DNA from 3 places in the Paenibacillus sp. FSL H7-0703 genome. Region 3 is predicted to be linked to each of the others. Evidence: riboswitches for the same ligand, from Rfam matches in the RefSeq annotation. Region 3 holds a riboswitch; each other region holds the start of a gene.

Region 1 (10,591 bases), 240 kb from region 3:
TGTTTCCGCAGGCATACAAGCTGAGCTGGATCAGCATCTATACAGATACCGATCCCTGACTTTTTCTCCAGTTTCACCTCATGAGCTGCCAGCCAATGCTCGACTGCGCCCAGTTCCCGATGAACCGTCCTTGTGCTGACATTGATCTTCGTGGCAATTTCCCCGGCTGTAACCTCTTTGGACTGCTCCAGAAGATATTCCACGATGTCACGTTGTCGTTTCGTAATATTCATAAGCGCATACCGTTCCTTCCCAAGCTCATCCCTCCAGCAGGAGACGTACATTGCATACAGTCCGCCTGACTTCGATGGGGATTAAGAATCGGATTTCAGACGTTCAACCAGCGCTTCGTATTCAGGACTCTTCAGAAAATTGTCAATGGAAATGTGCTCAGCTTTCGGAGCTACTGTTTTAGCCCGGTCTGTCAACGTTTTTTGCGTAATGACAATATCCGCATCCTGTGGAATTTCACTGATTGCCGTATTCGTAACTGTTACGCCCACACCCGCCTGCTTCATTTTTTTGCGTAAAATTGAAGCACCCATAGCGCTTGAACCCATACCTGCATCACAGGAAAAGACGATTTTGTTCACTTCGGATTTATTCTTGAGCGTTCGATCTGCAGCAATTTCTGCAGCACGATCAGATTCGTGGTTATCTTCCATTACAGTGGCGTTAGCACTTGCACTCTTGCTTTGATTTTTCATATCTTTCAGGCGGGATGCAGCTTCCTCCAGCCCCTCTTCTTGTTGCTTACCAGTCTTGAGTAACACTGCGGCAACAGCAAAAGATACGACCGCAGCAGCGATCACCCCGCTTAACATTGGCAAATATCCGCCTTTTGGCGTCATTAGAAAATAGGCGATGATGCTGCCCGGTGAAGGAGCAGCAACCAGTCCGGCACCTGTCAACATGAAACAGAAGGTTCCCACAACGCCCCCAGCTATAGCAGCAAGAATCAAAATCGGCTTCATCAAAATATAAGGGAAATAAATTTCATGAATCCCGCCGAAAAAATGAATGATGACTGCGCCAGGAGCCGACGACTTCGCAGAGCCTTTACCGAACAGGCAGTAGGCCAGCAAAATACCGAGCCCAGGCCCAGGGTTGGATTCCAGCATGAACAGTACGGATTTCCCTGTTCTTGCAGCTTCCTCCAACGCAATCGGACTTAATACTCCGTGATTCAGCGCGTTGTTTAAAAATAATACTTTTCCGGGCTCAATAATGAGGTTGACAAGCGGCAGTAGCCCTGCGTTCACGAGGAACTGTACCCCTGCCGACAATACTTGACTGATCATTTGTACAACCGGGCCGATCGCCACATGGGCAAGCAGTGCTAGAATGGCACCGATAATCCCGGCCGAAAAATTATTGACCAGCATTTCAAAGCCTGATCTGACTTTGCCTTCAATGGCCTTGTCGAACTTCTTCAATATCCACGCAGCCAGCGGACCAGCGACCATCGCGCCCAGGAACATCGGGATATCGGCTCCCACTATGACACCCATCGTCATAATGGCACCAATCACACCTCCACGTTGTCCGTGAATCATCGTGCCTCCCGTGTAACCAATCAGCAGCGGCAGCAAATAATTTTTCATCGGATCAACCAGTTGTGCAAAACCTTCGTTCGGGAACCACCCGGTCGGAATAAAGAGTGCCGTAATCAATCCCCACGCGATAAAGGCTCCCATATTGGGCATAACCATACCGCTGAGAAAACGGCCAAAACGCTGTACGGCGACACGAGTGCCTCCTTTTGAACTTGGCTTTGCGTCCAATGTACTCATATTCAAATCCTCCTTGTAGGTAAGCATCACTACCTTTTCTTAAAATTCATACTAAATGACAGCGCTATCTTCATCAACGAAATGAAAACGTACTTTCGTCATGAACGTTGATGACAACATTTAAATTTAAATTATCCGAGAAGGTATTAGACCTGCATAATTCTTCTTAATATGACCTGTAGCTATAGAAATTAGTCGAAAAACCGTGCTGGTTTATATATGATTCTTACTATAGGGACAACCCTCTACATCAGAATAAAACACGTAATTACGTCTGAAAAAAGACAAAAAATAGCCGCTATGTCAAATCATAGCGACTGTTGTATACAAAAATCGAGCAGACAAATAACACTCTTATTCCATACTACATTGCTCCATTACTGCTCATCGGAAATCAACTGCTCGTATTGATCCGCAGACAGTAGCTTGCCCAATGCTTCCTCCACATCTTTACCCATCTCTACTTCGATCATCCAACCTTTTTCATAGGGAGATTCATTCACTAGCTCAGGCGTACCTTCCAGCGCTTCATTCACTTTTAATACGGTTCCCGTCACCGGAGCAAAAAGGTCGGATACCGTCTTCACCGATTCAATCGTACCGATCTCCGCTCCCTGCTCAATCGTTACTCCCGCCTCCGGTAATTCTACAAAAACAATATCACCCAGTTGATGCTGTGCAAAGTCTGTAATACCAATCCGCACCGTTCCATTCTCTGTGCGCTGAACCCACTCATGTTCGTCTGTATACCAAAGTTGCTGCTTTACTTCACCCATCCTGTTCCCCTCGCTTCCATATGAATAAAATCGCTTTTGCTCACCTGTATTAGACAGGTTAAGATTATGACAACAGGAACACTCATGTCAATAATACTAACAAAAATACTTCATATGACCTCATATGGCGTACTATATAAAAATATGATAACTTATAACAAACGCTTACATATCCTTATTTATATATTAAATGTTTTTTCTATTGTTTTTGATGACATTTTTATTGACATTTCGAATGAATTTGCGTATTAATGGGTTATAGCAAATGCTTTGGGAAACACCCCGACAACTGCAAACGCGGATGAACGCGGAGGGAGAGACTGCCAAAAAGATTCGCATAGCTGTTGCCGCTTATGAGACATAAGTTGCACGCGAATCGGATCAAGTTGTTATCTGCAAAGCCAGGTAATATACTGTTGATCCCGAAGGTAGCGCCGAAGGAGTAAGCCTGCATTGCAGGTGAATCTCTCAGGCAAAAGGACCTCTGCCGGACGCATCTCTGGAGAGCATTCGCTATTGGAGCGGATCACCCAAGGGGAAACCCGGTACATACCGGGGTAACTTTCTGGTATCAAGGACAGAGCTGAAAAAAGAGTGTAGACTGCCGTCTATACGTTTTTTTCGGCCTGTCTTTTTTGTTTAGCCGATCACACCCGATAGGAGTGGAAAAATGACTAATTTGCGAAAAACACCGCTATATTCGTCCTACGGGACGCAGTCTGGGGTTCGTTGTATTGACTTTGGCGGCTGGGAGCTCCCCGTTCAGTTTAGCGGCATTCAAAAGGAGCATGAGGCCGTCCGGCAACGTGCGGGTTTATTCGATGTATCGCATATGGGCGAATTTTTGGTTGAAGGCAAAGAGGCCGAAGCTTTTCTGCAAAGGGTGACCACGAATGATGTTAGCCAGTTGGAACCAGGTCAGGCACAATATTCACTCCTGTGTTACCCCGATGGAGGGGTAGTAGACGACCTGCTTGTTTACTGCAAAGGGCCGGAGCGCTACATGCTCGTTGTGAACGCCTCTAACATCGATAAGGATTGGGATTGGCTAATTCGCCATATGCCTGCATCCGTTCACATGGAGAATGTGTCTGATGCGATAGCATTGCTGGCGTTGCAAGGACCGGAAGCAGCACGTATTGCCGCAGCCGTGGCAGATACGGACATTACGAATCTGGCATCTTTCCGCTTCCATGAGAATGTGCCATTGTTCGGAGCAAAAGCACTCGTCTCACGAACCGGATATACGGGTGAAGACGGTTTTGAATTTTACGTACCTGCCGCGGAAGCACCAGCCGTATGGGAGGGTTTGCTTCGTTCCGGTGAGTCGTATGGGCTGATTCCCGCTGGACTTGGTGCTCGGGATACCCTACGCTTTGAGGCACGGTTGCCGCTGTACGGACAGGAGTTATCTGCCACGATTTCACCGCTCGAAGCCGGTCTAGGGTTCTTCGTCAAGCTGAATAAGGGAGATTTTATCGGTAGAGAAGCACTGCAACGTCAGAAAGATCAAGGGATTCCTCGCAAATTGATCGGGCTGGAAATGATGGATCGCGGTATCCCACGCGCCCATTATCCGGTATTCGCAGAAGGTCAACACATCGGTGAGGTCACAACGGGAACTCAGTCGCCCACCTTGAAGCGTAATCTCGGCCTCGCCTTGATAGACAGTCGTTTTAGCGCCCTCTCCACACCGCTGGAGGTTGAGATTCGTGGCAAACGCCTGCGTGCCGAGGTGGTGGCAGCCCCCTTTTATAAACGCCCGCGCTGATCTTAAACTCTCTTCATTTCAATAAAGCAAACATGTCAGATATGAACTTCTGGGTTTTCCATCTCACACTTTTTTATTAGCTAATTTACGATTTAAATTTTGCTTTTCGAAAGGAGCCAAGAACCTATGAAGCAGCATCGTTATCTCCCTATGACTGAACAGGATCAAACCGAAATGCTGCGTGTGGTCGGCGTTTCATCCATCGATGATTTATTCAGTGACATTCCAGAGGCCATTCGATATCAAGGGGAACTTCCTCTTTCTTCTCGGCTCGACGAGAGAGCCTTGACCCGACATTTGGCCGAGCTGGCCGGACACAACGCCAATACAGACACACATGCCAGCTTTCTTGGCGCAGGAATTTATGATCATCATATTCCGTCTGTCATCCAGCACATCACTTCACGCTCGGAATTCTATACAGCCTACACCCCCTATCAGCCGGAAGTAAGCCAAGGCGAGCTACAAGCCATTTTCGAATTTCAGTCGTATATTTGCGAATTGACGGGCATGGCTGTAGCTAATGCCAGCATGTACGACGGAGCGACTGCACTGGCGGAAGCGGGCACACTGTCCGCTGCGGCTACCCGCCGTAAACAGCTTATCGTATCAAGGTCCGTCCATCCGGAGGCACGTCAGGTATTGTCAGCCTATGCACGCGGATTGGATTTGGACATCGTGGAGATCGGCTGTTCGGACGGCGTAACGGATGCTGATGCGTTAGCGGCGGTCGTATCGGAACAGACCGCGGCTGTTTTGGTCCAAAGCCCCAACTTTTTCGGAGCCGTGGAAAACCTGAAGCCGATGGCTGATCTCATCCATGCGCACAAAGGTCTTTTGGTCGTCAGTGCCAACCCACTGGCACTTGGCTTGCTGGAGACACCTGGCAAACAGGGCGCGGATATTGTGGTAGGAGACGCGCAGCCACTTGGCATCTCCTCTTCTCTCGGCGGTCCGACCTGTGGATACTTTGCCGTTTCTCAGGCACATATGCGCCGTATCCCCGGCCGTATTGTGGGTCAGACCACAGACCGCAACGGTAAACGCGGCTTCGTGCTGACCTTGCAAGCGCGGGAACAGCATATCCGCCGCGAAAAGGCCACGTCTAACATTTGCTCCAACCAAGCGTTGCTAGCTTTATCTGCATCTGTATACTTGTCTGTCATGGGTAGACAGGGGATCAAGGAAGTAGCCGAGCTAAATTTGCATAAAAGCCGTTATGCTTTAGAGCAATTGCTGAGCTTGAAGGGCGTAACTGCCTCATTTAACGCACCAACCTTTAACGAGTTTGCCCTTAGACTGCCTGAGGGTACGGATATGAGCAAACTCCAGGCCGAACTGCTAGCTGCTGGATTTATCGCTGGCTACGATTTGGGCCGGGACTATGAGGAACTTGCTGGTCACATGTTGATTGCCGTGACGGAGCAAAGAACCAAAGAAGAGATTGACCAATTTGTACACACCTTGGGGGGATTGCTATGACACACACCGGACAGGATCAAAAACAAGGGCTGTTGAAGGAACACGATCAAGCGCTCATTTTTGAATTGAGCCGTCCGGGTCGCATCGCCTATTCCCTTCCCGAGTGCGACGTTCCCCGTCGCCCGGTGGCAGAGCTTTTGCCAGATTATGCGCTGCGCAGCGAACCTGCGGCATTACCCGAGGTATACGAAGTAGACGTTATTCGGCATTATACCGCCTTGTCCCGGCGCAATTTCGGCGTGGATAACGGATTTTATCCGCTCGGCTCCTGTACGATGAAATACAATCCGAAAGTAAATGAGGATGTCGCCCGATATACAGGCTTCGCCAAAATCCATCCATATCAGCCCGAGGAGAGCATCCAGGGTGCCATGGAGTTGCTGCATACGCTCCAAAATGATTTGGCTGCATTAACTGGCATGGATGCCGTCACGCTTCAGCCCGCCGCGGGCGCCCATGGCGAATGGACCGGGCTGATGATGATTCGCTCATACCACGAAGCACGTGGTGAGCGACGTACCAAGGTGCTCGTGCCGGATTCCTCGCACGGAACGAACCCCGCCAGCGCAACCGTCGCAGGCTTCGAAACAGTCACCCTTCCCTCCACCCCTGAGGGGCTGGTGGATCTGGATGCGTTACGTCAAGCCGTAGGCAACGACACCGCTGCGCTCATGCTGACCAACCCGAACACGCTTGGGCTGTTCGAGAAGCAAATCACTGACATTGCTGCCATCGTGCATGACGCGGGTGGTCTGCTCTACTATGACGGGGCGAACTCCAACGCCATCATGGGAATTACCCGCCCCGGCGATATGGGCTTCGATGTAGTGCATCTCAATTTACACAAAACGATGAGTACCCCGCACGGCGGCGGCGGCCCCGGCGCTGGGCCTGTCGGCGTAAAGCAACGGCTCATCCCTTATTTGCCCAAGCCGCTTGTCGTACGGGATCCGCAGGGGGTGTACCACTGGGACCGGGAACAGGGAGATTCTATTGGACGGGTTAAGGCCTTTTACGGCAACTTCGGTATTCTCGTTCGTGCCTACACCTATATCCGTAGCTACGGTCCTGATGGCTTAAAGCGTGTATCGGAATGCGCTGTGCTCAATGCCAATTACATGATGCATCGGCTCGCTCCACATTTTGACCTGCCCTACCCTGGACATTGCAAACACGAATTCGTAATGTCGGGGCGAGGCTTGAAAAAATTTGGAGTGCGCACGCTTGATGTAGCCAAACGGCTGCTTGATTTTGGCTACCATCCGCCCACAATTTACTTCCCGCTGAATGTAGAGGAGTGCATCATGATCGAGCCCACGGAGACGGAAAGTAAGGAAACACTTGATGCTTTTGTCGACACTATGATTCATATTGCGCGGGAAGCGGAAGAGAACCCTGAGCTGGTGCTCAATGCACCATATACTACTCCAGTCACACGATTGGACGAAACTACCGCAGCCCGCAAACCTGTACTGAATTGCTCATGCAGTTAAAAACAAATTCTACTTAAAGGATGCAAAAAAGCCGGTATCTAAATAGATACCGGCTGCTGTATGTACACAGCAATTTTTTTGTTGGAAAAAGATATAACCTTTGAAATGTAATACCCTTCCTTAGCCTTCGATGCTTTGAACCAATTCAACAACCTGTTCTGCTGTTTGCATGTCCAGAGCTTTTGTAGCCAGTTTTTCCATGTCCGCACGGGACAACTTGGAGATTTGGCTACGTGCTGGCAGAATGGAAGTTGCGCTCATACTGAACTCATCAAGTCCAAGACCCAGCAGCAATGGAATTGCTGTTGTATCTCCTGCCATTTCACCACACATACCAACCCAACGTCCTTCACGGTGAGCGGCGTCAATAACCATTTTCACCAGACGCAGAATGGATGGATTGTATGGTTGATACAGGTAAGAAACCCGCTCGTTCATGCGATCCGCTGCCATTGTGTATTGAATCAGATCGTTTGTACCGATACTGAAGAAATCCACTTCTTTTGCGAATTGGTCAGCCAATACCGCTGTAGAAGGAATTTCTACCATGATGCCCAACTGAATTTCTTCAGATACGGATACACCCTCGGCTACCAACTTTTCCTTTTCTTCCATCAAAACAGCTTTAGCTTCACGGAATTCGTTCAGCGTAGCAATCATCGGGAACATGATGCGCAGGTTACCATGCACACTCGCACGCAACAAAGCACGCAATTGAGTGCGGAAAATATCCTGGCGATCCAGACACAGGCGAATAGCACGGAATCCGAGGAACGGATTCATTTCTTTCGGCAGGTCCAGATAAGGAAGTTCTTTGTCGCCACCGATATCCAAAGTACGGACTACAACCGGCTTACCTTCCATTCTTTCCAGAACGGTTTTGTACGCCGTATACTGTACTTCTTCGGATGGAAGCTTATCGCGTCCCATGTACAAGAACTCCGTACGGTACAAGCCCACGCCTTCACCACCGTTGTCCAGAACACCAGCTACATCATTAGGCGTACCAATATTGGCTGCCAGTTCGACATGGACACCATCGACAGAAACTGTAGCTTCGCCGCGCAGCTTGCGCCACTCTTCGCGTTGCTTGTCGTATGCCACCTGTTTAGCACGGTATTCCGCAACAATCTCTTCGGTAGGGTTCACGAATACGTGACCATCCAAACCATCAACGATAATCAAATCGCCGCTTTTAGCTTGAGACAATATATTTTTCGTTCCCACAACTGCAGGAATTTCAAGTGAGCGAGCCATAATAGCCGAATGCGAAGTACGTCCGCCGATGTTCGTTGCAAAACCTTTAACAAATTCACGGTTCAGCTGAGCTGTGTCGGAAGGTGTCAAATCTTCTGCAAGCACAATCGTTTCTTCGGCAATTTCTGCAGGACTAACAAAATGAACACCAAGCAGGTGATTCAGGATCCGCTTGGTTACATCACGCATGTCCGATGCGCGTTCTTGCAAATAGGCACTTTTCATGTTTTCAAACATGGAAATGAACTGTGTAGCTACTTCATTCAAAGCATAGTCAGCATTAAGCTGCTCGTCTCTGATTTTAGCTTTAACCGGATCGATCAATTCAGGATCATTCAGGATGAGCAGGTGAGATGCAAAAATTTCTGCTTTTTTCTCTCCCAGCTCCTGAAGCGTTTTCTCCTTAATCGATTCCAATTCGGTTTGAGATTTTACCAAAGCCGCATCTAATCTCGCGATTTCAGCCTCAACATCACCAACCGCGCGTCTCTCTACAGCGTAATTCGGATGCTCCAAGATAAACGCCCGGGCAATGGCTATGCCTGCCGAAGCGGCAATCCCGGAAATTTTAAGCATGAACTTCGCCCAGCCCTTCGTTAACGATTACATTTTCAAGAGCTTTCAGTGCTTCGGCAGCTTCAGCGCCTTCGCAGATAATGTTAATAGTATCACCTTGTTCCAGACCCAGAGACAATACACCCAGAATGGATTTCAAAGTTACTTTTTTACCGTTAGCTTCGGCAAAAGATTCAGTACCGCTGAATTTGTTAGCTGTATTTACCAGTGCAGTTGCAGGACGTGCATGGATACCGTCTTCATCCGTAATTCTAAAAGTTGTTTGCATAATTTGTTCCTCCCACTTTCCTAAAGATAATATTTGTTTACACGCAGTATACCAGATAATTGATCAGACGGCCTAAGCCGCCTAATCAACTAATCCGAAACACATAGAGTTTATTTTATCGTAATTATACCATCTTCGCCAGCCTTCAATACTCCAGTTTTGTTTAAAGTTACCGAAGAACCTTCTGGAAGGTTGGTAAAAATGACAGGTGAGATGATGGATTTGGCGTTTGCCTTCACGTATTCCAGGTCTACTTTCATAATAGGCTGGCCGGCTGACACAAGATCGCCTTCGTTCACCAAAACGTCAAATCCTTGCCCTTTAAGCTTCACTGTATTCACCCCGATATGAACAAGCACTTCTTTACCGCCATCGGATTGAATACCAATCGCATGCTTGCTCGGGAATACATTGAATACTTTACCATAAACAGGGGACACAATCGTTCCATCATTTGGCACGACCGCAAAGCCGTCACCTGTCATACGTTCTGCAAATACCGGATCGGGAACCGTCGAGATATCAACCAATTCGCCGTTAACAGGCATTACAATATCTTCTACAATAATGGTTTGTTGTTCTTCCCCAGCTTCCTTCTCCTCGTGTGGAGCAGGTTGCGCCGGAGCTGGTGCAGGTGTACGTCCAGCCATGATATCAGCCATTTGAGTTTTAATGGTGTCGGAACGTGTACCGAAAATTGCCTGTACGTTGTTGCCGACTTCAAGGACACCCGATGCGCCAAGTTGTTTCAGACGAGCTTTGTCAACGTTCGATTTCTCATTAACCTCGATCCGAAGACGTGTGATACAAGCATCCAGGTGCTTGATATTTGATGAACCACCGAAAGCTGCCAAAATGTTGTGCGGGAGCTCATCACTACTACCGGCTGCTGCACCATCCACATTTTCTGTAGCTTCTTCACGTCCTGGTGTTTTCAAGTTGAACTTCCGTATGATGAACCGGAATCCGAAGTAGTAAATCACTGCCAAAATCAGACCGACGATGATTACATACCACCAAGGCGTACGGGTTGGAATAATCCCGAAAATCAGGAAGTCAATGAATCCGCCTGAGAAGGTCATACCGATTTTGACATGTAAAATTTGCATGGTCATAAATGACAGACCTGCGAATATACAGTGTACTGCAAACAGCAGTGGAGCTACGAACAGGAA
Region 2 (10,591 bases), 1.8 Mb from region 3:
CTGAGAAGGTTAAGCTTTCAGCGACGTTCCCGGATGGATCAGTACAGGACGTGACAGAGTCCGCCGAGTGGAGCTCCAGTAATGCAGCTGTGGCGGATGTACTGAAAGGCACTATTACCGGCTATAGCGCGGGAAAGGCGACAATTACAGGTAAATATGGCACGATGTCCGCTACGATTTCGGTGGATGTCGATCAAACGAATAAGCTGAAAGCCAGTGAATCCAATATTTTTCTCCGTCTGGATGAATCTAAGAAAGTACAAGTTTCTGCCGTTTATCCGGATGGGACGGTAACGGATATCACAGATAAAGCTACTTGGACATCAAGCGATGATAAAATTGCGACTGTGAATAAGGGAACGATTATGGCGATTGGAGCGGGTTCGGCTACGGTGACCGCTAAGTATGGAGATAAGACCGTTTCGATCAAGACAGATGTCGAAACCTCCAGATATCTGGATTTGAGTGAGGACAAGCTGAGCCTGAATGCCAAGGAATCCAAAAAGCTCAAGCTGACCGCAACGTATGTAACAGGTACGGAAGAAGATATCACAAGTAAGGCAGAGTGGAAGTCCAGCAATGAAGACATCGCTTTTGTCAGTGCGGGAGAAGTCACGGGTTATAAAACAGGTGAGGCTACGATCACCGCTTCTTATGGTGGCAAAACAGTTACAGCTACGGTATCCGTAAATGTACCCGGTGATCTGTCTCTGTCCTCCAAAACGGCAACGATTGATATTGATGAGGACTATACTGCAACTTTGACGGCTACTTATGCGGATGGACGTAAAGAAGATGTAACACAGGATGCAGAATGGACTTCAAGCGCAGAAGATATTGCCTCTGTGTCCAAAGGAACGATTACGGGTAAATCCGCTGGTAAAGCGGTTATTACAGCGACCTATAATGGCAAAAAACTGACGATTAACGTGCAAGTAGGCCTTGTAGACCGTCTGGAAACAGACTCGCGTGTAATTGCGCTTGGTGCTCAGGAAACGAAGCAACTGAAAGTAACAGGAGTTAAGAGTGGCGGTACAAAAACAGATGTAACTAAGGACGCCACCTGGACAACTAGCAATGTAAAAGTGGTTGAGGTTAGCGAAGGTTTGATCAAAGCGAATGGTAGCGGTAAGGCAACTGTGACTGCTTCATATGGCAAGCAAAACATTACGTTTACGGTAGAAGTGGACGTAGCGCAAAAGATTGAAGCGGATGCAATCGCGCTATCGCTCAAATCTGGAGATCAAAAAACCATCGCGATTGTGGTTAAATCGAGTGATGGTAAAGAAAAGGACGTTACGGCCCAAGCTGAATGGAAAACGTCTAATTATAAGGTAGCCACTGTTAAAAAGGGTCAGGTTACCGCAGTCAGCTACGGTAAAACTAACATTCAGGCGAAATTTGGCGGGAAGGTAATCAGCGTACCTGTGGATGTTGATACGCTTAAATACCTGCAAACAGACGAAGTCGCATTGAATTTGAAGGCAGGACAGCTGGCTAAGGTTACGGCTACAGCCACGTATAAGGATGAGTCGGAGAAGGATGTCTCCAAACCGGCTGTCTGGTCCTCGTCCAGAATTATTGTTGCGACCGTCAAAGACGGTAACATTAAGGCACAGGGCAAGGGCAAAGCTGTAATTACTGTGAAATATGCAGGTAAAATGACGAAGGTACAGGTAAGCGTTCAGTAAAACAAGAGAGCAAGCATACGTCCAAGGACGATAGGCTTGCTCTTTTTATTTTAAGGAGGCTACCGCTTATAAATTATGACTTATCTTTCTTGGTCGGTGTGTTGCGTGTAAGTGATTCGGTCAAACGCTTGCCAGTCGGCGTCTGGGCCAACCCGCCTTTGGCGGTCTCGCGGTGCTTCGACGGCATCGCACTGCCGACTTCAAGCATGACGTCAATGACTTCGTCAGACGGAATAGCGCTGCGCACACCCGCCAAAGCCATGTCCGCTGCGGCAAGCGCAGTCACGGCTCCCAGCCCGTTGCGCACGATGCACGGAATCTCCACGAGTCCGGCGACGGGGTCGCAAATCAGGCCGAGCGTGTTCTTAAGAGCGAGGCCCACGGCGTGAACAGCCTGTTCAGGCGTACCACCGCGCAGCTCGACCATAGCGCCAGCGGCCATCCCGATAGCTGAGCCAATCTCAGCCTGACAGCCTCCTTCCGCGCCAGAAATGAAGGAGTTGTTGGCGATCACGTAGCCAATGGCCCCAGCGGCGAACAGGCCGTTCACCATATGCTCATCATCCCAGCCGAACCGCTCCTGCGCACTGATGAACACACCTGGGATAACCCCACATGAGCCTGCGGTAGGCGTGGCGACAATGCGACCCATGGATGCATTAACCTCCGACACGGAGAGGGCATAAGCCATGGCGAGCGCGGAGGCATCACCGGAGCAGGTTTCCCCTGCCCGCAGATACTCGGCTAGGCGCTTGCCGTCACCGCCCGTCAATCCACTGCGGGATACGGTGTCTTGTGTCTGACCGCGATGAACGGCTTCCTTCATGACTTCATAATAATCAGACATTTGGCGAAAGATTTCTTCCTCCGTTGTATTCGTTTCCTGTACCTGCTCTTGAATCATCAAGCGGCCAATCGTGGTGGATTCTTCAGCGCATAAAGCGCTGATCTCATGCAGATGGCTAAACCGCATCGGATTCAGCTCCTTTTTTCAAATTAATCATCTTAATTTCATACATATGAGGTAAAGAACGCAGTTCCGCAATCAGTTCAGCTGGAGCAGGACTGTCCGTTTCAATGGCGGTGAGTGCTTCACCATCCCGGCCCTTGCGATCTACGTGCATATAGGCAATGTTAATGTGGGCCGCGCCCAGAGCTGAAGTTATCGCGCCCAATGTACCGGGCTTATCCGAGTGGAGAAGCACCAGCGTAGGCAGCTCCCCGGTCAGATTGACCCGGAATTCGTTCAGTTGCTGGACATGGATGCTGCCGCCGCCGATGGAGGAGCCCAACAGTGTACGCTGATCCTCGCCCTTCCACAGCTCGAAACGGACAGTGTTCGGATGAGGCGCGGGGAGTCCGCTGACGGCGAATTCCACGGCCATCCCGGCTTGTTCGGCCCATTGCTCGGCATCGGGAATCCGGTGATCGTCCGTATCGTAATTAAGCAGTCCTGCGATGAGCGCCAGATCTGTACCGTGTCCTTTATACGTATCGGCAAAGGAGCCGTATAATGTCATGCGGGCACGGTCAGGCTGCGCTCCGAGCCAGTGCCGGGCAACGCGTGCGAGTCGCACCGCACCTGCGGTGTGTGAACTGGAAGGTCCGGTCATGGCCGGGCCGATAATAGAAAATACATCTTTGAAACGCATGGTGTGACCCCCTGTATGTTCTAATACCATACTATATGGTATTTCCGCGTCTTTGCGCGGTTATGACGGTTCCTAATGCTGACGCACAATGTGAGCACAAAAAAGGACAGGATAAGGAAGTTTCCCTTATCTCTGTCCTCGTTACCTGAGAGTTTCGTGCGGTGTTCTTACCGCCTTACCCCTTGGGTGGCTTGCGCTCTCTCCAGAGTTGCGTCAGATGACGATACATGGACCTGAGAGATTATCCGCCAGCCGGGTGCTGGCGTCTTGCTCCTTCGGTGCCGCCAGAGTGTAGGCTCCCTGGACAGACTCTCCCGTCATCTTCATTCGCGTATACCGTTCTACATGTCTTCCTTAGGGTAATGTATGCCGTGCTCGGTGTCAATCACAGGGTTCAATTTTTACATAAACAGGTGCGTTTCCAATAAAAAAGATTAAAATTTACATAATTATGGATGAAATCAGGAAGGAATTAGAAGATTGGCGGCTAATCTGATAAAGGACAAGTACATTTATGGAAAACATAGGAGGGATATTGACGTATGGTAAAAGGCTTGCGGTTCACAGGTTCACGCTTAAAAGGGATGCTGCATCTAGCAGCAATCGTATCACTGCTGATCGGGATCTTCGTTCCATTCGGTCAGGTCAAGGCAGAGGGAGCATTGACAGTAGCCGAAGCACTTCAGGGCCAAAGCAGTGGAGGTACGGTGACGGTGGAAGGCTACATCGTCGGACATGCTACCGGATCGAAAACGGCTAACTTTTCTTCTCCGTTCGCGAATGATTTTAACGTACTGATTGCCGATCAGGCAAATGAACGTAATACGTCTAATCTATTGGATGTACAGCTGACTTCAGCGTACAGAGGGCAATTTGGGCTGTCAGGCCATCCTGAGCTGATCGGCAGCAAAATTCGTGTGACGGGTACACTCGGCGCCTACAATAATTTTGGTGGAGTGAAAAGTCCAAGCGATGTTGAACTGGTGAGCGGAAGCGAGCCGGGGGAACCAGGTGAACCTAAACCTGGCAACCCGGGTCAACCCGGTACTACATTGCCGGATGGAAAAGGCAAAAAGGTGCTGTTCGATAATACGCACGCACAGACCGCTGGAGCAGCAGATTGGGTCATTGAAGGCGCCTTCTCCGACTTTGCCAATGGACTGCGTAATGTAGGCTTTACGGTAGACCAATTGAATCGTCCCATTCCTTTTACTTATGGAGAGCAGGCCATAACATATGACAAACTGCGCCAATATGATGTGTTCATTATTGGTGAAGCGAATGTTGCCTTTAAGGCATCCGAGCAGGCTGCTCTGCTGCAATACGTGAATAACGGGGGGAGCGTCTTCTTCATCTCCGATCATTATAATGCGGACCGTAACAAAAACCGTTGGGATTCCTCCGAAGTTATGAATGGCTACCGTCGTGGAGCCTATACTAATCCGGCCAAAGGCATGACTGCAGAAGAAGCAGCATCACCGGCGATGCAAGGATTAACAAGCTCCGATTGGCTGGCGACCAACTTTGGTGTTCGTTTCCGTTATAATGCGCTTGGTGACGTGAATGCTACTGACATTGTAGCCGCAGATCAATCTTTCGGTATTACCAAGGGTGTGCGCTCGATTGCAATGCATGCAGGATCTACGCTGGCTATTATTGATCCAACCAAGGCTAAAGGCATTGCTTATATCCCTTCAGGCACGAAAAAATGGGGGAATGCTGTAGACCAGGGAGTTTATAACGGCGGGGGCCGTGCAGAAGGGCCTTATGCCGCTATCTCCAAGGTAGGTCAAGGCAAGGCAGCGTTCATCGGTGATTCTTCCCCTGTAGAAGATGCTACACCGAAATATGTGCGTGAGGAAAACGGACAGTCGAAGAAGACATATGATGGTTTCGAGGAAGTGGATGATTCCACCTTTCTGGTGCAAACGGTCCAATGGCTTGCATGGAAGCAGGACTACACGAAATTGTCTGATGTGGCAGGTTTGACTCTGGATCAACCAACGAAGCTTCTGCCATTCGAGGAGCCTGCGGCTTCCACGGAACCGCAGGCTGAGCCTTGGTCTGCTCCAGCAGCAGGCTACAAATGGTATGATCCTAGAACGTTCAAGTCTGGCTCCTATGGAGCGGCTTCGTAATTATCGTGAGGAGCTCAATGTGAGCTGGTGCTAGTTAGTCGTTTGATCCCTGTAGAGGGATCAGGCGACTTTTTTTGTGATGAAAATTAACCTGTGGTTGGTTATTTCATTACATTTTGTGCCAGAAAGGCCGCGCTACTGCTGGATCATTGATTTTTTAAATGATGTTGATAGCATAATCTTAATTGATATATCCATATACTGGTGATAGGATGTATTCAAATTATTCCGACAAAAACGGTATGTAATGTTCATGAGAGGTTTTAAACATCAAACATGGTGAGAATAAGCGGGACAAGACCATGGAGAATGGAGGAAGCGCGCATTGAATACCGAACCCGTGTTGGAAATTAAAGGATTATCCGTCTCTTTTCGCATCAAGGATCAATATCACCCCGCAGTCGACCATCTGGATCTGACGGTCAACCCCAATGAAGTGCTGGCTGTAGTCGGAGAATCTGGCTGTGGCAAAAGCGCACTGGCGCTTTCTATCCCGCAACTGCATGACATGGAACGCACACGTGTAGAGGGAGAGGTCCTTTTTAAAGGCACGGACCTGAACCGTCTTTCTTCAGGGCAAATGAATAAAATCCGCGGAGCGGGCATTGGCATGATTTTTCAGGATCCGCTGACAGCACTCAACCCGTTGATGAGCATTGGCAAGCAGATTGAGGAAAATCTTGATTATCATACGTCACTATCTATGAAGCAAAAAAGGGAACGTGTGCTGGAGCTGCTGGAAAGTGTAGATATACCGAATCCTGTACGTGTGTATGATCAGTATCCGCATGAACTGTCAGGAGGGATGCGGCAGCGTGTGATGATCGCGATTGCCATAGCTTGCCGACCTTCTCTTATTATTGCAGATGAGCCGACGACTGCGCTCGATGTAACGATCCAATCGCAAATTCTCGACTTGCTCAAACAGCTTCAACAGGAGACTGAGAGCGGAATTATCCTGATTACGCACGATCTTGGTGTTGTGGCAGAAGTAGCCGACCGCGTGGTGGTCATGTATGCCGGAGAAATCGTGGAGAGCGCTGATGTTTTTGAATTATTCAGGCATCCACAGCATCCGTATACGCGTTCTTTGCTTGCTTCTATGCCGGGATCGCATACCAAGGGGGAATCACTGCATGTCATCGGCGGTATTGTTCCCTCATTACAAGATATCCCCCGCAATAGCTGCCGCTTTGCTCCGCGTATTCCTTGGATTCAGGAGAGAGTGCATGAAGACCATCCCCAACTAAATGAAATTTCCCCTGGACATTGGGTCCGTTGTACATGTTATCAGCATTTTCATTTTGAAGACGAGGCAAAGGGGGAGGCTGCTCATGGCACTACTGGAGTTAAATGATCTGAGGGTTCACTATCCGGTGCGCGGTGGTTTCTTCCAGCGTGTTATCGATCAGGTGAAAGCAGTGGATGGCGTGTCGATCAGCATTGAGGCAGGCCAGACATACGGGCTGGTGGGAGAATCCGGTTGTGGAAAAACGACGACAGGCAGGACGATCATCGGTCTAAATAAGCTGACGAGCGGACAGATTCTGTTTAAAGGAAAGGACCTTGCAGCTCTGAGCCGTAACAATCGCCATCCACTGCGTAGAGATATTCAGATGATTTTTCAGGACCCATACTCTTCGCTCAACCCGCGTAAGCGCGTATTAGATGTCATTGCTGAACCGCTGCGAAATTTTGAAAGGCTGAGCAGTGAGGAAGAACGAAGGAAAGTACAGACGTTGCTGGAAAAGGTCGGCTTGAATGCCGATGCAGCCTACAAATATCCGCATGAATTTTCCGGGGGGCAGCGGCAACGGATCGGGATCGCGCGTGCGCTTACATTAAACCCCAAGCTGATCATTGCAGATGAGCCGGTGTCGGCGCTGGACGTTTCCGTGCAGGCACAGGTGCTTAATTTTATGAAGGATGTGCAGCGGGAGTTTAATTTAACGTATTTGTTCATTAGTCATGACCTAGGTATTATCCGCCATATGTGTGACCAAATCGGTATTATGTACCGGGGACGTCTAGTGGAGCAGGGGAGCGAGCAAGACATTTATGAGCGTCCACAGCATCTGTATACCCAGCGCCTCATTGCAACCATTCCCAATATCGATCCTACAAAACGACTGGAAAATGCCCAAAAAAGGCGAATGCTTTTATCCTCCTACAAAACAGAGCTGCCCAAACATCTAGACGTGAGTGGAAAGCCGTTTGCACTAAAATCAGTAAGTCCATCCCATCAAGTCGCGCTACCATAAGGGGGTACGGAATATGTGGAAATTTACACTGCGTCGGCTGCTGGTTATGATCCCTCAACTTTTTGCACTGAGCGTGCTTATATTTTTCCTAGCTAAGGCTATGCCGGGGGATGCCCTGACAGGACTTATTACCTCGACACCCAATCTGAATCCGGCCGCACTGGAAGAACAGCGACAAAGACTGGGACTGAATGACCCGGTGTGGGTGCAGTATGGGAACTGGCTCGTCCAGCTTGCTCACGGGGATCTGGGCAAATCTTATGTACATAAAATTAGCGTTACCGATCTGATTGGCAGCCGTCTGGGGAACACGTTCTTTCTGGGCGTAGTAATTCTGGTTCTAACGTATCTGATCGCCATTCCGCTCGGCGTACTTAGCGGTCGTTATCAGCATAGTCTGCTGGACAAAACCGTAGTGGGCTATACCTATCTCAGCTTTGCGACACCTCTATTTATACTCGCGTTGTTGCTGCTGTACGTATTCGGATTCAGGCTCGGCTGGTTTCCAACCAGCGGCAGTGTGGATGTAGGCGTGGAGCCGGGGACATGGTCATATTACGTGAACAAGTCGTATCATCTCATTTTACCTGCGGTTACAGGCGCATTGCTCAGTACAACGGCTACGATTCAGTATTTGCGCAATGAGGTCATTGACACAAGACTGAAGGATTTTGTGAAAACAGCGCGTTCCAAAGGGGTACCCGAAGGTAAAATTTATTCCCGCCATATTTTCAAAAACTCTCTATTGCCGATTGCTGCCTTTTTGGGCTATGACCTGACGGGAGTAATTGCAGGCAATATTTTTCTTGAATCTATTTTCGGTTATCCGGGGTTGGGCCAATTATTTCTCCAGTCCATCACTCAACGGGATTTTTCAGTCGTGAACGCGCTGGTCATGATCTCTGGCTTCTTGGCGCTATTAGGAACTCTTTTATCTGATGTCATCCTAAGCAAAGTCGATCCCCGCATTCGAATTGAATAGCGAACAAGTCTAGAGAAAGGGAGGGATTATGGTGTCTATACAGGCGGAGGAGGTCTTCACGCCGGAAATCATTCGTAAATCACCATCCAGTTGGTCTGTACTACGTCGTGAGCTGGTGCGTGACAAAATGTCCTTGGTTTCCATTGGCTTTGTAATTCTGTTCTTGATCTTTATATATGCCTCTGTCCTGTTTGTAAATCAGGATGTAGTCACGACGGTCGATTTGGGCGCGATCCGTGAAGCTCCAGGCTCAGTGCATTGGCTGGGGACAGATCGAGCGGGCAGGGATATTTTCGGTCAGCTGGTCATTGGAGCCCGCAATTCCTTCACCATCGGCTTTACGATTACATTGTTATCCGCGGCTATTGGCTTAACGTTAGGTTTGCTGGCTGGTTTTTATGGGGGACTGGTCGATAACATCATCATGCGAATCATTGATTTTATTCTGGTGCTTCCGTTTTTGATGCTGGTCATCGTATTTGTCAGCATTGTACCCAAAAGCGGCATAGGGTCCTTTATTTTCATTATGACTGCCTTTTTATGGATTGGGAAAGCACGTCTGATTCGAGCCAAGGTGTTGTCGGAGCGCGAACTGGATTATGTGCAGGCTTCCAAAACCCTTGGCACACCCAATTGGAAAATCATCTGGTTTGGCGTGCTGCCCAATCTTAGCTCGGTCGTGATCGTCAACCTGACCCTCAGCCTCGCGGGAAATATCGGGATTGAGACCGGGCTTTCTTATCTCGGCTTTGGCTTACCGGAATCTACTCCAAGCTTGGGTACACTGGTGAGTTATGCCAATGACCCGGATGTTTTGCAGAATAGCTGGTGGATGTGGTTGCCTGCATCACTGCTTATTTTGGTGTTAATGCTGGCGATTAACTTTATTGGTCAGGCGCTCAAACGCGCCACGGATGCCAGACAACGATTGGGTTAACCGAAGTTCAAGGATAAGGACAATAACAAGGAGGAATTTACAATGGTTAAACGCTGGAAAAAAGGGATTCTGCCTGTTCTATCTGCAATTTTGGTGCTTTCACTGGCCGCATGCAGCGGTTCGCCTTCCGCTTCAAATGGAGGGAAATCGTCTGACGGTACAGGCGGCTCAGGGTCCGACAGCAAGCAGGTGAATGCGACAGCGCTGGCGAAGGCGATCAAGAACGATAAGGCGCCGATTAAGGGTGGCATCATCAATTATGCACTCGTGTCTGATACCCCTTTTGAAGGTATTCTGAATCCTGTATTTTATGATGGCAATCCTGATTTTGAAGTCTTCCAGTTTTTCTACCCTTCTATGTTTTCGATTGACTCCAATCTAAATATTGACGATAAAGGGGCGGCGACGATTTCCTTTTCCCCAGACAATAAGGCTGTGACTGTCAAAATTGATCCCAAGCTGAACTGGACGGATGGTAATCCCGTAACGGCAGAGGACTATGCTTTTTCCTATGAAGTGATTGGTCATAAAGACTACGAAGGTCCGCGTTATGATAGCTTTATGACCAACATTGTGGGCATGGAGGATTATCACGCGGGTAAGGCCAAAACCATTTCTGGCATCAAGGTGCTGAATGAGAAAGAGGTTACCATTCATTTCAAGGAACCTAATCCTTCGGTGAAATCGGGACTGTGGTCTACACCACTGGAGAAAAAGGTATTTCAGAATATTCCCGTGAAAGATATGGCCGGATCTGATCCTGTTCGTAAAAATCCGATTGGCTATGGGCCATTCAAAATTAAATCTATGGTCACAGGTGAATCTGTGGAATTCGTCAAAAATGAAGATTATTTCCGCGGTGCGCCCAAGTTAGATGGCCTTCATCTGAAGGTGGTGAACCCGAATGTCATTACCGAGGCGCTGAAAAGT
Region 3 (10,591 bases):
AATCGTCATTTCAAATAGCTTACATGATGAAGTTAGGTATCCAACAGGCAATCAGGTTAAGCGATTTACGATTTGAACATGAACTATGAACTGAGGGGAACTTTCCAGATGAACAAATTCACATATTATAACCCCACCAAATTAATATTTGGAGACAATCAAATTGAAGAACTGCAGCAGGAGCTGCTGAATTACGGCAAAAATATTTTACTGATATACGGAGGCGGAAGTGTCAAGCGAAATGGTCTGTATGACCAGGTATTAAACGCGTTAGAGCCGCTACATCTTAACATTCATGAATTGTCCGGCGTAGAGCCGAATCCGCGCTTGTCCACCGTTAAGAAGGGCATCGACATTTGCCGAAATGAAAACATCGACTTCTTACTTGCAGTAGGCGGCGGAAGCGTTATTGATTGCACCAAAGCCATCGCAGCAGGGGCTAAATATGACGGCGATGTGTGGGATATTATCAACAAAAAGCACATGCCGACCGAGGCTCTACCATTCGGCACCATCCTCACACTCGCCGCCACCGGTTCAGAAATGAATCCGGATTCTGTCATCACCAACTGGGAAACGAACGAAAAATACGTATGGGGCAGCGCGGTGACGCATCCGAAATTTTCGATTCTGGACCCCAAAAACACCTTCTCTGTGCCACGTGATCAGACGGTATATGGCATGGTGGATATGATGAGCCATGTGTTTGAACAGTATTTTCACAATGTTAAAAATACACCGTTGCAAGATCGTATGTGCTTTTCCGTGCTGCAAACCGTGATCGAAACTGCACCTAAACTGCTGGAGGATTTGCACAACTACGAGCATCGTGAAACGATTTTATATGCCGGAACGATTGCTCTTAACGGAACACTGCAAATGGGCTACTTCGGGGATTGGGCTTCGCATACGATTGAACATGCATTATCCGCTGTATATGATATTCCTCATGCTGGCGGTCTGGCAATTCTGTTTCCCAACTGGATGAGACATACAGTGGATCAGGATGCTGCACGCATGAAGCGGCTGATGCTCAGCATGTTTGACTTAGACACCGTAGGTAAAACAGATAGAGAAATCGCCTTGGAAGGTATTGACCGTCTTAGTGCATTCTGGACAAGTCTCGGTGCCCCTTCCACCCTGGCCGATTACAATATTAATGATGAGCAATTGGAAAAAATCGCAAACATTGCAGCCCGTGAAATGGAATACGGAGGCTTTGGTAATTATAAAAAGCTAAATCAAGAAGATATTTTAGCTATTTTGCGTGCATCGTTATAACATTCAAAAGGGAGTGTCCTCAAGCCTGTGATGGCTGAGGGCACTCCCTTTTGGAATTTATGAATTAACCGTGTGTCCCTTTTCTTCTACTTGAATAGCTGCCCCTACACTGGCACCTGCAAGAATGCCCTTTTTCTTACTAGAATTCAGAGAATCCATATAGGTTCGGGTTTCTGCAACTACAATTCCTGATAAGCCGAGCAGTGCAATCAGGTTCGGGAAAGCCATCATTGCGTTAAAGATATCTGCCAGCAGCCAAATCGCATCCAGTTTAATGAACGCGCCCCCGGCAACGAGTAGAATGAACAGATAACGGTATGGCTTAATCCACTTGACCCCAAGCAAGTATTCAACACAGCGTTCCCCGTAATAGTTCCAGCCGAGCATGGTGGTGAACGCGAACATAATCAGAATAATTGTGAGCAGTTCTGCCCCCAGCGGGAATGCGCTGGAAAATGCTTGCTGAGTCATCAGGCCCGCATCGGTAGGCCCGCTCCACACACCGCTAACCAGCAGCGTCAATCCGGTCATCACACAAATAACCATCGTATCAATAAACACGCCTGTCATGGAAATTAGCCCTTGCTCCGCAGGCCATTTGGTTTTAGCAGCTGCGGCTGCAATCGGTGCGCTCCCCAATCCGGCCTCATTGGCAAAAATACCTCTGGCTACCCCACTTCGCATCGCCAGCATAATCGTAGCTCCGGCAAATCCGCCCGTTGCAGATGTAGTTGAAAATGCCGAATGAAGCACCAGCGCGATTGCGGCAGGAAGTTGGTCAGCAAACCGAATCAGTACGATGAGACAGATCAGTACGTACAAGCCTGTTTTAAAAGGAACGACCTTCGTCGATACCTTGGCAATGCTTTTGAGTCCTCCAATGGTAACCAGTCCTGTAAGGATCGCAATAATCAGTGCCGTTACAATAGGCGGAACGCCAAAGCTGTTCTCGGTCGAAGATACAATCGCTTTGACCTGCGGAAACGTTCCAATCCCGAACAACGCTACCAGCATGCCCGAAAAAGCAAACAGCATCGCCAGCGGTTTAAAACGGCGTCCAAGACCTTTCTCAATATAATACATCGGGCCGCCGGAAAATTGTCCATTCCGATCTTTCACCCGGTATTTTACCGCAAGTACACCTTCCGCATATTTTGTCGCCATCCCAAAAAAGGCGGCAACGACCATCCAGAACAAGGCACCCGGCCCGCCCAGCTTAATGGCTGTTGCTACGCCGACAATACTTCCTGTGCCAACTGTAGCCGCCAACGCTGTACTCAAAGCCGCAAAACTACTTACATCCCCGCTGCCTTCATTCGGGGCTTTACCGATCAGCTTGATCGCTAGGGGCAGGCGGAATACCTGCAGCATCTTCAAACGTATGGTCAGCCATAACCCCGTTCCCATGACAAGAATGATGAGAGGCGCCCCCCATATCCAGCTACTAATCGCTTCTAACACATGTACCAAATTCATTTCAACCCGCTCCTCCAGCATATTAGAAAACAAAAAAGAGTCAAATCCGCTGATTCGACTCCTGGAGAGGTTAAAGGCACGAAAAAATACAACCATCTTGTGCAGGTTTCTACCTCTAATAGCTCATAAAAAAGCCTAGGGCATTCCCTGTCACAGGTTATTCGCGTCTCTGTCCTTTTGCCTGAGAGTTTAAGCAGATGTTCTCTGCGGTGCACCTTCGGCGCCCAATTAAGGGTCTCTCCAGAGTTCTGTCCGTTTACGGTCCCCGCTTGTTGCTGTAATCAGCCTAAGCACCTGAGAGTTTTGCCCCTTCGGTCGGAACCTTCGTTCCATCTCCCGCAAACATCAACCAGACATATGAAATTTTTATTCATTATACAGAAAACTTTCAGCTTATTACAAGTGAAAAGTTTGTGAAGCCCTCTGAAATATTATTATTGTGTCTATCAAAAAAGCGGGTACAGCAGATTGCATCCTTAGGATGTCCTCTGCTATACCCGCCCGAGATGATATGAAATTACAATTCTTCACCATTGGTTGCTATCACATTTTTATACCAGTTAAAAGAGTCCTTTTTGGAGCGTTTGAGCGTTCCGTTACCGTCATCATCCAGATCGACGTAAATAAATCCGTAGCGCTTGGACATTTCGGAAGTAGACATGCTCACAAGGTCGATAGGGCCCCAGCTGGTGTAACCAATCAGATCAACACCGTCGGCAATCGCTTCCTTCATTTGGGCAATATGCTGACGCAAGTAATCAATGCGATACGTGTCATGCACAGAGCCGTCTTCTTCCACCTTATCATACGCACCCAAACCATTTTCCACGATGAACAGCGGCTTTTTATAGCGGTCATAAAACGTATTCAGCGTAACACGCAGGCCGATCGGATCGATCTGCCAGCCCCAGTCGGAGGACTGCAGATACGGATTTTTCACGCCACCAATCAGGTTTCCTGCTGCTTTCTCACCTTCTGGACCTGCAGATACGGTCAAGGTCATATAGTAGCTGAATGAGATAAAATCAACCGTATTATTTTTCAATATTTCGGCATCGCCTGGTTCTGTGTGTATTACAACATTATTTTCTTCAAAATAACGATTCATGTAGTTGGAATATTCCCCACGGGCATGCACATCCGTAAAGAACAGGTTCATCTGATTTTCATGCTGGGCTTTCAGTATATCCTCTGGGTTACACGTATGTGGATAGCTTTCCATACGTGCCAGCATACAGCCGATCTGAGCGCCCGGGATGATCTCATGTCCCCGTTTGGTCGCCAGTGCACTAGCTACAAATTGATGATGCAATGCTTGATATATCGCTTGTTGTTTGTTTTCTACACGGTCAATAACCACACCGCCACCGGTGAACGGGCTCATGGTCATTACATTGATTTCATTAAAGGTCAGCCAGTATTTTACTTTATCCTTATAGCGTGTAAACACCGTTTCGGCATAATTTACGTAATGCTGTATGACTTCACGTCCCAGCCAGCCATTATACTTCTGAGTCAGACCTAGCGGTGTTTCATAATGCGACAATGTTACCAAGGGCTCAATATTATACTTGCGCAGCTCATCAAATACATTGTCGTAGAATTGCAATCCTGCTTCATTCGGCTCGGCATCATAGCCATTCGGGAAAATCCGCGACCAGTGGATGGACATACGAAATACTTTAAAGCCCATTTCAGCGAACAATGCAATATCTTCTTTGTAATGGTGGTAAAAGTCTACACCTTCACGCTTTGGAAAACGTGCATTGACTTTGCCTGCCAAAATGTCTTCGAGTCGTTCGGACGAAATCTCTATAGCGTGATCGTTCTTGCGCTCTGCTTTGGGTACATAGGCAACCATGTCTGCGCTGGACAATCCTTTTCCATCTACGTCAAAAGCGCCTTCCAATTGGTTGGCTGCGGTTGCCCCGCCCCACAAGAAGTTTTTCGGAAACCCTTTTAGCGTCTTCGTCATAGTATAAAACCTCTTTCCGTATTTAAGATTTTTACTTTGGTCAAGTCATCCCATCAAGTGCTGCAAATATGAATCAATACCTAACGATAACCGTTCTCCTTTGAAATGCATTGACAGATACTTTAAAATAAACGTAATGCCTTCATAAGCATCCTAATCGTTGTAACGCGTTTCATGTCAAGAATTTATTTTTTTCTTATGTGAGGAGAAGCACCATGTCGAATCTTGATCAAATTGCAAAACTGGCGGGCTTTTCCAAAGCTACGGTATCCAGAGTATTAAATCAGTCCCCCCATGTTAGTCACGAAACAAGAGCTAAAATTTTGAAAATCATGCAGGAATTAGATTATGTTCCTAATCGAAATGCCATTTCTCTATCCAAGGGTCAGACGCTTCAGATCGGTATCATTACTTCAACTATTAATGAAATTGTTCTCGCTTTTCTGGACAGCTTTGTGGAAGTAGCGGGCCAATATGAATTTCAAACCATTATTTATACTTCGGGAGAAGACAAAAAGAAAGAGCTTCAAGCTTTTGAGGACTTAAAAAGAAAAAGAGTCGATGCGCTGGTCATCATTTCCTGCGTGAATGACACTGATTTTTTGAGCACCTATTGCAAATATGGCCCGATCGTGTCGTGGCAACGAATGGAGCATACCGATATTCGCTCCGTCGCTATGGATCAGTATGAAGGATATATGTTAGCGCTCAAACATTTGATACAAAAAGGCTATACTCGTATAGCCAATGCTTTTGGCCGTCCGAGCAGCATCAATACCCATAGTAGACAACGAGCCTACGAACAGATCATGAGTGAGCACAATCTGCCAGTGTTGCAACACTGGAATCACTCTTCTATTTATAATATCCGTGATGGCGAACAGGTCGTACGGGATTTGTTACAGCATCGGGACGAATTCCCAGAGGCTATTTTATGTGCTAATGATTATGTAGCAGTGGGCATTCTCTGCGAAGCACGCAGACAAAAACTGAACGTACCGGAAGATCTGGCAATTGTTGGATTCGATAACACGGAGCTGGCGCATACGCTGGGGATTACAACGATTCAAAATCCTATCATGGCTCAAGCACAAAATGCCTTTTTCATGCTTTCCCCTCAGCTGATTGGACGCCAAATGAAGCTTCATTCGCTAGAGTACAGCCTCATTGAACGTACGACTACATAAGGTAACGATTTACTTGCAAATTAGGCAAAAGGGCCTTGATATGAAATATTTTTTGTCGAAACAGAATAAAATATGTTGAAATCGCTTTTTTTTGTGCTACAATAGCACTATATCGAAGGATTGTGACCGGTGATGCGGGCAATGCCTGAGTTCAATTGAGTGCTATTGCTAACAATAGTATTGAATTGTGCTTAGGCATTTTTTATTGGTAAAGGATGGGAGGGGGAACTTCAATGATTATTGAGAAGGTGCTCAATAACAACGTCCTATTGACTAAAAACGATAAAGGCAAAGAGGTCATCGTGATGGGAAGAGGTATTTCCTTCAAAAAGGTGGCTGGTGATCAAGTCGATGATGATAAAATAGATAAGATTTTCATGTTAAATGAAAACGAGTTCACGGCCAAACTAACCGAGTTGCTGAACGATATTCCTGTATCTCATCTGGAGGTCGTGAATGAAATCGTAAAGCATGCAACGGAAGTGTTGGATACGGAGTTAAGCGATAATATTTATTTAACGTTGACCGACCATATTCATTTTGCCATACAACGGCAAGAAAAAGGACTGGCACTCCAAAACGCGATGCTGTATGAAATTAAACGCTTTTACAAAAAAGAATTTGCAGTTGGACTGGATGCTCTCCAAAAAATTGAAAATACGCTCGGAGTAAAATTGGGCGAAGATGAAGCGGGATTTATTGCATTGCATATGGTGAATGCACGAATCGACGGTAACGAAATGAAATCTACGCTGAAAATGACTGAGATCGTCCAACATATCTTGAACATTATTACGTACCATTACGGGATTGTGCTGGATGAGTCTTCTTTTAGCTATTCGAGATTTTTGACACATTTGCAATATTTTGCGATGCGAGTGATTCGCAAAGAAGTCATTCACAGTGGCGAAGAATTTTTGTACAACCAGGTGAAGCAGACGTATACCGAAGCTTTTGCTTGTGCCCAAAAGATCAATGAGTATCTGGAAAAAACATACGATCAATATTTAAGCAAGGATGAATACGTATATCTAACTATCCATATTCATCGGGTAACTGAGCGTAATAACATATAAGACTAACAACTTCATACCCCTCATCGTTCATGGATTGTGACTGGTAAGGCAGGCAAAACCTAAACTGATGGTGAAATCGACGTTCCTCTATAGGAGAGTGCGTAGTTTTCACCACGAGTTTAGGTTTTTCTTGTTTACGAGTTTAAAAAGATGCACGCCGGCGCATCTTAGCAACAGATGTAAACAGTAAACCCTATCAGTAGCAAGAATAACCCATAAGGAGTTCTGAATATGAGTGATAAAGAACTATCTAAAAAAATAGTGACCCTCGTTGGTGGCGAAGAGAATGTCAATTCGGTATTCCATTGCGCTACACGCTTGAGATTTAAATTAAATGATCGTACAAAAGCAGACAAAGCCGCACTGGAAGCAACCCCTGGTGTCATTACAGTAGTGGAAAACAGCGGCCAGTTTCAAGTGGTCATCGGCAACAATGTAGGTCAAGTGTTTGAGCATATGATGGCAGAAACAAATTTACAGGATGCAGATAATCCAAATGCGAAAAAGGAAGATTCTTCCGAAAAAACGAATTTTCTTGGCAAAGCGGTCGATATCATTTCCAGCATTTTTTCTCCCATTCTCGGTGCTCTTGCCGGGGCGGGTTTGCTTAAAGGACTACTGGCGTTAATTTTATCTTTTCAATGGATTAATGATAAAAGCGGTACGTACCTGATCCTAAGTGCAGCTTCCGACAGTGTTTTCTATTTTCTACCTGTGTTTTTGGCTATTACATCGTCCCGTAAATTTAAGACAAACACCTTTGTATCGGTGGCAATCGCCGGAGCTCTGGTCTATCCAGCAGTTATAGCGGCGGTAAGCAATCCAGAAAGATTGGCGTTTCTAGGTATTCCGATCATTCTGATTAATTACAGTTCCAGTGTCATTCCAATTATTCTTGCGGTCTGGGTTCAGTCCTATGTGGAGCGCTGGTTCAATTCCTTTATCCATCAATCGGTTAAAAACATTATCGTGCCGATGCTTTCGCTCTTGGTCGTTATTCCGTTAACATTTCTGGCCTTTGGTCCAGTAGGTAACCTGATCAGTCAGGGCTTGGCAAACGGTTTTACATGGGTATACAACTTAAGTCCATTGATCGCTGGGGCTGTTGCCGGGGCATTTTGGCAAGTATTTGTTATTTTCGGCGTACACTGGGGCTTCGTTCCGGTCATGCTGTCGAATATTGCAACATTGGGCTATGACACGATGCTTCCGATGCTTACAGCAGCCGTACTTTCTCAGGCTGGTGCAACATTGGGGGTATTCCTGAAATCCCGGAACACTCAGATGAAGGCTTTGGCAGGTTCCTCTACACTGGCGGCTATTTTCGGGATTACAGAACCAACAATTTATGGCATAACTTTAAAATTGAAAAAACCGTTCATTTATGCTTGTATTTCCGGGGCAATCGGCGGGGCGATTATCGCTTCTGGCGGAGCGCACGCACAATCCTTTGCATTACCGGGTCTACTGGCGTTGCCGACTTATTTCGGACCTGGATTCTTGTGGGTAGTCATCGGTTTGCTCGTTGCCTTTGTACTCGCAGTTGTGTTGGTTATGATTTTGGGCTTTGAAGATCCAAAAGAAGAAACTGCAAAAACAGAAGCTGCACCCGTAAAGAAAGAAGTGGCAATCGAGAAGGAAATTCTCGTAAGCCCACTGCAAGGTAAAGTATTGCCTTTGGAACAATCTTCTGATGTTGCTTTTGCTTCAGGTGCTATGGGGAAAGGAATCCTCATTGATCCTACAGAGGGTGTGCTGACATCTCCTGTCAATGGAACGATTACGACAGTATTCCCGACCGGACATGCAATCGGTATTACTTCCAATGACGGAGCAGAAATTCTGATTCACGTGGGTGTGAATACAGTGAAGCTGAAAGGACAATTCTTTGACAAGCGCGTCAAGGAAGGCGATATGGTTAAGCAAGGACAATTGTTGCTTGAATTTGATATCGAGCAAATTAAGGCGGCAGGCTATACTACAGCTACACCAATTATCGTAACAAATTCCGCTCAATACCTGGATGTGTTGAACACAATGGAAACTGAAGTGAAGCGTGAGGATTACTTGTTGACTGTTGTGGTCTAACGTTTTAACTATCAGACTAAAGAAGCTTTCCCAACAATGGAAAGCTTCTTTTTTTATACATAATGAGACAAGTGTTACAGCTAAAAATGGAAATATCATTTACTGTAAGTGTAAGATTGTAAAAAAAGGAGGATTTCTGTGAAAAAAGGATATATCGCCGGGTTAAGTGTCATTGTATTACTTATCATTGGTATCGCTATTTCAGCTGTAGCTAAATTTCAAGACCTGGAGCAGGTTGTTCAACAAAAAGACAAAGAAATCCAAGCGAGCAAAAGCAATTACCCGGAAATATATGACCACTTGAATGCGGTTACAGTTGATGGTTTTAAGCGTTTGATTCAACAGGATCAAAGTGTATTTGTCTATGTCGGCAGACCGAGTTGTGGCGACTGCAATCGGTTTGAGCCTAACTTTAACAAGATGATTGAGCAGTATAATCTAGGCTCTAAAATTACTTTTTTGAACGTTCACAAAATCCATAAGGACAAGTCCCAATGGAATAAATTCAAAGAGGATTACAACGTTAAATACACCCCCACCATTGCAGAATTCAGAAACGGCAAACTGGTTGATAAAATAGAATGGACACCTAAAAGAGACCTCAGTACGGACGCCGTAAAAGAGTGGCTGACTTCCAAGAAAATTATTTTATAAGTCTCTTTTCTATTCCTTTTATTACAAACACAAAGAACTGTTTATGCAAAAAAGGTATTCATGTCTATAATGCATGAATACCTTTTTTAGGAATGTACAGGTCATCTAAGCTCTAATAAAAAATAGTTCCTCCTACTCTTCACTGCGTTCTGATAAACGCTCATTCATATCTATCAGTCCCTATATTGTATACACTTCATAGAGTATGGTCGTCAATCGAATCAGGAAATTCATATCGGATAATATCTGTTTCGGATACGATATGTCCGATTTGTGACTCAATGAATTCTAAATCTCCCTCTACTGCCCCTATAAAATGCTTTGTACCGGGTTCTACGACAATAACCTCACCTGGGCTGACTATCTGTGTCACACCATTGATAGAGACACTTCCGGTTCCAGAAACTATGGTCCATACTTCTTTACGGTACTGGTGCTCATGATAGCTGATAAATCTTCCGTTCGATATGACCACGCGTTTGGTCACTGTCTGCAATCCACTTGCCGCCTGCTGATGGGATAATACAGTTTGCTTTCCCCAGAAGCGCTCCTCAAAACGCGGGCCGATTTCAATTTCCGCCACCATATCCTTAATTCCTGTTGACGACTGTCGGTCCGTAACCAGCACGCCATCTGGACCAGCAACGACAATAATGTCCGGGACATTCCAGATGCTAACCGGAATCTCCAGTTCATTGATGATATGCGAGTCATGTGAAGCCTCTGAAATATATCCCGGGCCACTTAGCTTCGAACTTACTTCCCGCACCAACGAATCCCATGTGCCCAAGTCTCTCCACTCTCCATGGTATGGAAGCACTGAGAGCTTATGAGTATGCTCTACTACTGCAATA

The links. A riboswitch is a leader RNA that binds a small molecule or an ion and turns the genes downstream of it on or off. The one in region 3 is predicted to bind glycine.
Region 1: it holds a riboswitch for glycine, as region 3 does, so the genes downstream of both, gcvT (glycine cleavage system aminomethyltransferase GcvT) here and MHB46_RS20710 (alanine/glycine:cation symporter family protein) in region 3, are expected to answer to the same signal.
Region 2: it holds a riboswitch for glycine, as region 3 does, so the genes downstream of both, sdaAB (L-serine ammonia-lyase, iron-sulfur-dependent subunit beta) here and MHB46_RS20710 (alanine/glycine:cation symporter family protein) in region 3, are expected to answer to the same signal.

Annotation. Positions count from the first base shown of each region.
Region 1 is NZ_JBBOPF010000001.1:4,862,966-4,873,556, reverse strand. Features, by position in the region: gene MHB46_RS21955 (BglG family transcription antiterminator) at 1-233, opposite strand, end outside; gene MHB46_RS21950 (PTS mannitol transporter subunit IICB) at 315-1,793, opposite strand; gene gcvH (glycine cleavage system protein GcvH) at 2,171-2,569, opposite strand; glycine riboswitch at 2,965-3,063, shown strand; gene gcvT (glycine cleavage system aminomethyltransferase GcvT) at 3,240-4,340, shown strand; gene gcvPA (aminomethyl-transferring glycine dehydrogenase subunit GcvPA) at 4,467-5,822, shown strand; gene gcvPB (aminomethyl-transferring glycine dehydrogenase subunit GcvPB) at 5,819-7,315, shown strand; gene ptsP (phosphoenolpyruvate--protein phosphotransferase) at 7,436-9,148, opposite strand; gene MHB46_RS21920 (HPr family phosphocarrier protein) at 9,141-9,416, opposite strand; gene ptsG (glucose-specific PTS transporter subunit IIBC) at 9,527-10,591, opposite strand, start outside.
Region 2 is NZ_JBBOPF010000001.1:2,795,728-2,806,318, reverse strand. Features, by position in the region: gene MHB46_RS12265 (Ig-like domain-containing protein) at 1-1,691, shown strand, start outside; gene sdaAA (L-serine ammonia-lyase, iron-sulfur-dependent, subunit alpha) at 1,765-2,664, opposite strand; gene sdaAB (L-serine ammonia-lyase, iron-sulfur-dependent subunit beta) at 2,654-3,343, opposite strand; glycine riboswitch at 3,555-3,670, opposite strand; gene MHB46_RS12250 (DUF6359 domain-containing protein) at 3,886-5,481, shown strand; gene MHB46_RS12245 (ABC transporter ATP-binding protein) at 5,807-6,838, shown strand; gene MHB46_RS12240 (ABC transporter ATP-binding protein) at 6,816-7,742, shown strand; gene opp4B (oligopeptide ABC transporter permease) at 7,756-8,724, shown strand; gene MHB46_RS12230 (ABC transporter permease) at 8,753-9,661, shown strand; gene opp4A (oligopeptide ABC transporter substrate-binding protein) at 9,704-10,591, shown strand, end outside.
Region 3 is NZ_JBBOPF010000001.1:4,625,452-4,636,042, reverse strand. Features, by position in the region: gene MHB46_RS20715 (iron-containing alcohol dehydrogenase) at 109-1,281, shown strand; gene MHB46_RS20710 (alanine/glycine:cation symporter family protein) at 1,339-2,757, opposite strand; glycine riboswitch at 2,917-3,011, opposite strand; glycine riboswitch at 3,030-3,106, opposite strand; gene MHB46_RS20705 (glycoside hydrolase family 1 protein) at 3,275-4,732, opposite strand; gene MHB46_RS20700 (LacI family DNA-binding transcriptional regulator) at 4,948-5,919, shown strand; gene licT (BglG family transcription antiterminator LicT) at 6,153-6,995, shown strand; gene MHB46_RS20690 (beta-glucoside-specific PTS transporter subunit IIABC) at 7,227-9,083, shown strand; gene MHB46_RS20685 (thioredoxin family protein) at 9,222-9,737, shown strand; gene MHB46_RS20680 (sugar phosphate nucleotidyltransferase) at 9,934-10,591, opposite strand, start outside.